Regions from separate parts of the Desulfovibrio sp. SGI.102 genome, predicted to be linked through region 2. Evidence: riboswitches for the same ligand, from Rfam matches in the RefSeq annotation. Region 2 holds a riboswitch; the other holds the start of a gene.
The links. A riboswitch is a leader RNA that binds a small molecule or an ion and turns the genes downstream of it on or off. The one in region 2 is predicted to bind cobalamin.
Positions count from the first base shown of each region.

Region 1: another riboswitch for cobalamin. It lies ahead of ACQRCJ_RS06155 (sirohydrochlorin cobaltochelatase); the one in region 2 lies ahead of ACQRCJ_RS12010 (anaerobic ribonucleoside triphosphate reductase).

Region 1 is NZ_JBNPNC010000020.1:20,028-23,433, reverse strand. Features, by position in the region: gene ACQRCJ_RS06160 (phenylacetate--CoA ligase) at 1-508, shown strand, start outside; gene ACQRCJ_RS06155 (sirohydrochlorin cobaltochelatase) at 1,031-1,918, opposite strand; cobalamin riboswitch at 1,940-2,137, opposite strand; gene ACQRCJ_RS06150 (SAM-dependent methyltransferase) at 2,780-3,406, shown strand, end outside.
Region 2 is NZ_JBNPNC010000093.1:1,472-4,877, forward strand. Features, by position in the region: gene ACQRCJ_RS12010 (anaerobic ribonucleoside triphosphate reductase) at 1-1,473, opposite strand, end outside; cobalamin riboswitch at 1,671-1,847, opposite strand; gene larA (nickel-dependent lactate racemase) at 2,202-3,406, opposite strand, start outside.

The sequences.
Region 1 (3,406 bases), on a different contig from region 2:
GTTCATCATCGAGATCCTCGATCCCGAGACTCTGCAGCCCGTGCCCGAAGGCGAAGTGGGCGAGATGGTGGTTACCAGCCTGCGCAAGGAGGCCGTGCCCCTGCTGCGCTACCGCACCCACGACCTGTCCCGCCTGCTGCCCGGCGACTGCCCCTGCGGCCTCAGCATGCCCCGCCATGACCGCATCCTCGGCCGCTCCGACGACATGATCATCTACCGCGGCGTCAACATCTACCCCGGCCAGATCATGGACGTCATCGGCGCCTTCCCCGAACTGGGCGGCGAATATCATGTGGAACTGACCCGCGACGACCGCTCGCTGGACCACATGACCCTGACCGTGGAACGCGCCCAGGGCGCCACCTCCGGCGGCGATGCCCAGCTGGTGGCCGCGCTGGAACAGCGTCTGCACAAGTCCCTGCTGGCCCGCGTGGCCGTGAAGCTCGCCGACCACGCCAGCCTGCCCCGTACCTTCAGCAAGTCCAAGCGCGTCACCGACCTGCGCTAGGGCGGTGGTTGTTTTTTGAGGGGGGAAGGGGGCCCTTTTTGAAAAAAGGTCGCCCCTTCCCCCCTCAAGCTCCCCCCATCCCTCCCAAAAACTTTTGTCCTGATCAGTGACGGTCCGCCTGACCACGGCGGGCTTTCTTCGTGCGTCCGTCCCCAGGGCGCGCGGAAGAAGGGGACAGTAAGCGGGCCGGGGAGATATGATTGTTTTTTCATGGGAAGGGAACGGCCAGGAACTTCGATAAACGGTCGCCCAGTGTGGGGCACCTAAAAAAGCCAATAGAAAAGGACGCCATGCGTGGCGTCCTTTTCTATTGGCTGAATCTATGATCCTCGCGTCTGCGACCGTCTGGCTGGCGGGGCTGCGGGCTGCCTGTCCTGTGCCGGATGCCTTGCCCTCTCAGACAGCGACGGGGACCATCCGACCGGACCGGAGAAAAAGTTTTAGGGGGGAAGAGGGGTTCCAAGGGGAGAAGGGGGACCCTTTTCCAAAAGAGGCCCCGTCTCCCCTTGGCAGCATCTTGTCTTACTGCTTCAGCAGATCGTCCTGGCTGTCGCGGGCATGGCGCACGAAGACGGCGCGCACGCCGGGCAGCTCGCCCAGACCGGTGAGTACGGGGCGGGGGGTGAGGCCCAGGGCGCGGATCTGCGAGGCCCAGGAATCGGACTCGTCACCGGCCAGGTCGTTGCGGGCATGGTCCCCGGCTACCACCATGAAGGGCTGGAGCCAGATGACGGACGCGCGGCTGGTCTTGATGGCGGCAAGCACCTGGTCGAAACCGCGCGAGCCTTCCACCGTGGCCAGCACGGCCAGGTTGTCGGCATCGGCCAGGGTGGCGCGCATGCCTTCGATGATCATGTCGCCCCGGCCGTGGCTCTGGCCATGGCCCATGAGGGCCAGCAACTCGCCGGACTTGCGCTTGCCTTCGGTGGCGCCGAGGACGGCGCGGCAGACATCTTCGGCATCCTGCCGGGATTCCAGCAGCGGGCGGCCCAGATAGACGGCCTTGAAACTGTCGGGATGGCGGACCAGCCAGCTGACGAGCAGGCGCTCCATCTCGCTGAATTCCTCCCCGGCCACCACATGCAGGGACTGGACGCGCACCACGTCCACCTTTTGCCGGGCCAGCTCTTCCAGACCGGCGGCCACGTCACCGATGTGCACGCCCTTCTTTTCCAGCTTGGCCCGGATGATGCTGGAGGTATAGGCCCAGATCACGGGGCTGTGGGGGAAGGCGGCCTTGAATTCCTTGTCGATGGCGGTCAGGGCGGGCTGGGCCTCGGGCACGCTGGTGCCGAAGGCCACCAGCAGCAGCCCTTCCTTCTGGGCCGCCAGGGCAGGCAGGGCCAGGCAGAGGGTGAGCAGCAGGGCCAGCAGCGTGGAGCGCAGGGATGTTGTGGGGATGCGACGCATGGAACCTCCTCAATGACGCGTTGAAAGGTTAGGGATGGAGCGGGTATTCGGACTTGAGGGAATGGGGAGGCATGCCTCCGGGCCTTTGCTTCGCCTTCACCGTGACGGCTGGCTGTCGTGGCGTGTCGCCAAAGAAGCTCCGTACCCTCTTACCGCAGCGCGACTGTTTCCGATTTGCACGGAATTCCCCGCATGGATGCGCCATCAGAAACGGTTTGGAGCACAAAAGTCAAGCCGGGCGGAAAAGTAAAAGCCTGCGCTGTCCGGGAGATGCGGGGGGAAGGCTCCTTTTGTCCGGCCGTTGCGTCACGGGCGGCGCTGGTCCGCGAGGGGAGGACGGCCCTGCTTTTTTTCGCCGCTCGGGCCATCCCCGTCGCCGAAGGAGGCTGGCGGACGCTTGGCCTTGTCCGGGCTTTGGGCTATGCTGATCACATGAGTACGCACAGTCGATCATTTCCCGCGCCCCGTCGTGGCGCCCTCCATGAGGAGCAGGCCCCGCAGGAAGCCGACAGGGAAGAGAAAAAACGTTCAGCGCCCCGCCGTCGCAGCGGGGGCAAGGCCAGCCCGGAGCAGGGCGCGGACAGGCAAGGCCCGTCCCGCCGTTCCGGGCGTCGTGTTTCCGGGGAGCCGGCAGCGCAGGCTCCCGCCCGGGCCAAAACGGGCCGGGGCAAGAAGGCGGAACAGCCGGAACATGCCGCCGGGGAGGCCCATGCCCTGCCCCGCTGGCGGCAGGAGCGCCGGGAACAGCGGCGCGAGGCCCGGCAGCAGGAGCAGGTGCTCCTGGCCCGTCGCTGGCCCGACCTGCCCCGTTCGGCCCTGCCCAAAGAAGATTTCAGCGTGCAGGTGGCGGCGCGTGACTACATGCAGCCCCTGCTGGAAGAGCTGGGGGACCGCGTCATCACCGTGCGTGGCCGTCTGGTGCTGGCCAGGGGCACGGAGCCCGCGGCCTGGGCCCAGAACGTCTGGACGGAACCGCGCTGGATCCCCATCACCTCCATCGGCAGCGGGGCACGGCAGCTCTCGGCCCTGCAGCGCAACTGGCGGGCGCACATCCCCACCCTTGGCGGACATGTGCGGCGTCTGCGCCTTATGCAGGAGCAGCTGCCCTACGTGGCGGCACGGCCCCTGCACTTCGGCACGCCCGCCCCGTCCGCACCGCTGGGGGCCTTCACCCTGTGGGAAAAAGACTTGATGCTGGCCTCGCCGTGCACCACCTCGCCCTTTGCCGACGGGGAAGTGCAGTTCGTGGAGAACCGCGAGGACCCGCCGGGCCGCGCCTACCTCAAGCTGTGGGAAGTCTTCACCCTGACCGGGCGCACGCCCGCGCCGGGGGAACTGTGCATCGACCTGGGCGCCGCACCGGGCGGCTGGACCTGGGTGCTGGGGCGGCTGGGCTGCCGCGTGTTCAGCGTGGACAAGGCCGAGCTGGCGCCCCAGGTGGCGGCCATGCCCGGCGTCAACCACTGTCTGGGCAGCGGCTTCGGCCTT
Region 2 (3,406 bases):
CTGGAAGAAGCGGTCCAGATCGCCCTTGGCCTCGATGCCCAGACGGGGCAGGTTGATGGACGTGAAGCTGAGGTTGCCGCGGCCACAGGTCACCTGGCGGTCGGGGTCGTACACGTTGCCCAGCACGCGGGTGCGGCAACCCATGTAGGCCACTTCGCTGTTGTAGTCACCGGGCTTGTAGTACTGCAGGTTGAACGGCGCATCCAGGAAGCTGAAATTGGGGAACAGACGCATGGCCGAGGTCTTGATGGCCATCTTGAACAGGTCGTAGTTGGGGTCGCCTTCGTTGTAGTTGACGCCTTCCTTGACCTTGAAGATCTGCACCGGGAAGATGGAGGTCTCGCCGCTGCCCAGACCGGCCTGGGTGGCCAGCAGCAGGTTGCGCACCACCATGCGGCCCTCGGCGGAGGTGTCGGTGCCGTAGTTGACGGAGCTGAAGGGCACCTGCGCACCGGCGCGGGAATTCATGGTGTTCAGGTTGTGCACGAAGGCTTCCATGGCCTGATAGGTGCGGCGGTCGGTGATGCGCAGGGCTTCCTCGGCGGCGTAGGCATGGGCGGCACGCACCAGATCGCGCTCGTTCTCGGCCACCAGGCCTTCCATGCGCTTGCCCAGTTCGTCCACATCGGCCATGCGGATGGCGGGCATCACGGGCAGCAGGATCTGCTGGCTGAATTCCTCGGCCTGGGCGGCATCCATGCCGGTCCTGATGCGCACGAAGGCGGTGAAGGCGTGGCGGTATTCCTTGCGGAAGGTCTTGGCCACGCCGCCGGCCATGGCGTAATCGAAGTGCGGCACGCTCTGGCCGCCGTGCATCTCGTTCTGGTTGGCCTGGATGGCGATACAGGCCAGGGCGGAATAGCTCTCGATGGAATTGGGCTCGCGCAGATGGCCGTGACCGGTGGAGAACCCGTTGCGGAACAGCGGGATCAGGTCGATCTGGCAACAGGTCTCGGTGAGCATGTAGAAATCCTTGTCATGGATATGGATGTCACCGTTGATGTGCGCGGCCGAGGCGTCCTTGGGCAGGACGTAGTTGTCGGTGAAATACTTGGCCCCTTCGGAACCGTACTTGAGCATGGTGCCCATGGCCGTATCGCCGTCGATGTTGGCGTTCTCGCGCTTGATGTCTTCTTCGATGGCGGGCGCGTAGGTCAGGGTCTTGTAGATCTCCATCAGGTACGATTCCGCGTTGCGGCGCTTGGTGTGCTCGGCGCGGTACAGGATGTAGGCCTTGGCGGTCTTGGCGTAATCGTACTGGATCAGGGTCTCTTCCACCACGTCCTGGATCTCTTCCACATGGCGGAGGTTCTGGGCTTCGAGCTTGCGGCAGACCTTTTCGGTGACGAACAGGAGATCCGTGGGGGACATGTCCTCGCCGGACGCCTTGTTGGCCTTGGTAATGGCATTGAGAATCTTGACGGAATCAAAGGCGACCTCGGTCCCGTCCCGCTTGATGATGCTCGCAAGCATGTTTTCCTGCTCCAGATCCAAAGATATTTGTTTTCCTGACCCGTTTTAGGGTCAACACAAAAGACCCTCCCTGTAGGGGAGGTCTCAGGCCCTGAAAAATCGCGAAAAAAAGGTGGAAAAAAGATACGGACGCCCGTCGACAGAGTGTCATGACGTCCCTTCCCAGCGGCAAAAACCCGTTGCCGTGAGGCTGTCCCCATGGACAAGCGGCAGAAGCAGGTCTTCCGGCTCGTCACCCTGCTCCCGGCCTTCCCGGCGGTTGCCAGTGGCACACGGGGGGAGCAGGTTCTGCGACTTACGGCGGCGGGTCCGCTCCCGGATCTCACGGGATTCCCGATGAAGCTCGTAGCAGCGCTTCTGCCCGCTCAAGATGGCAAAAGGAGCCCCAACTGTCAACACAGAGTTTTTGTAAGTATTTTACAACATTTTGAAATAATTGTAAAAAATCACAAGTCTGCGCCAAGACAGGCAATTTGCCAAAGTCCGCGCCAATTCTGGGCTGGCGGGATTTTTGAATCCGCAGACCACTCCGCCTGCGTCGTTTTTCACAACTTGCCGCCCTGCCGGAGCCCCCTTTTCCGCATAAAAAAGGGCTCTCCTCCGGGAAGCGGCTCCCCTGCCAGACGCCCCCTGCCGGATGACACAGCCCGTGTACGGACCGCGCATCCGGCGGGGACCCGGTTCAACCGGCGCGGGTACCCGTAAGTGCCCGCGCCAGCCTGTGGTCGCTAGACCGCCAGCTTGGGCAGGGTCGAGGCGCCGTGCGGCATGATGATGGTGCGCACGTCCAGCTCCTGTCCCAGGAAATGGCGGGCCTTGTCCAGGGCCTCGTCCAGGCTATGGCAGACATGCATCTTCGTCTTGCCGAACAGGGCGGCATCCATGTCCGTCACCAGGATGAGGTTGTGTTTCTCGGCCGCCTCGGCAAAGAGGAAGCCCACATAGCTGCCGATGGAAAAAGTATCGCGCAGGGCCTTTTCACGGGCCTGCATGTCGCTGTAGGCGCAGATCTGCGTCTCCACATCGGGGTTGCCGAAGCCTTCGGAGCAGCGGGAAAGCAGGATCATGGTCCCGCCCGGCTGCACGGCGCTCAGGGCGTTGCTCAGCAGCTTGATGGTCTGGTAAAGGTTGATGTCCTTGGGGTAGCCGCCCGCGCTGGCCACCACCAGGGGCGTACGCTCGGGGATGGCCACGCCTTCCATGCTGTCCACCAGACGGCAGGCCGCCGCATGGGACTGGACCCAGTCACCGGCAAAGGCCTTGATGATGCGGTAATCGTCATTGACCACCACATTGAGGCCGAAGCAGGGCCGGGCCATGGCCGCGGCCTCGAAGATGTCGGCATGGAAAATGTTGGTGTCCGCCATGTTGGCGCTGCGCACGTCGGCGTTGGTGCCGTTGCCGAAGCCGGGGTTCAGGGCCTGCTTGTGATGGCGCTGGATGGTCTCGTAACCGGCGATGCCGGGCAGCAGCATCTTGCCGCCGCCACCGAAGCCCGCCAGGAAGTGGTAGACCACGCCGCAGGTGATGATGATCTTGTCACAGGCCATGGCGTAGCTGTTGAACCACACCGGCGTGCCGCGGCTGGTATCGCCCACGTGCACCAGATGGGCCGTATCGCGGCAGTCGTGGTCGATGACGCGGATACGGCGGCAGATGTCCTCGCCCAGCAGACGGGCCTGCTCGTCGCCCATGTGGGCACGGTGCGTGCCCGTGGCCGTGACGATGAGGATGTCGCTGTCGGGGATGCCGCAGGCGTTGAGCTCTTCCACCATCACGTGGACGTAGACCGCGGGCGACTGCCACAAGCGGGTCACATCGGGCACCAGCAGGCAGATCTTCTCGCCGGGGTTGACGATGTCCTTCAGGCAGGGCGAGCCGATGGGATGGCGCAGGGCCTCACGCACGGCCTGATCCGGTTCCATGACCGGCA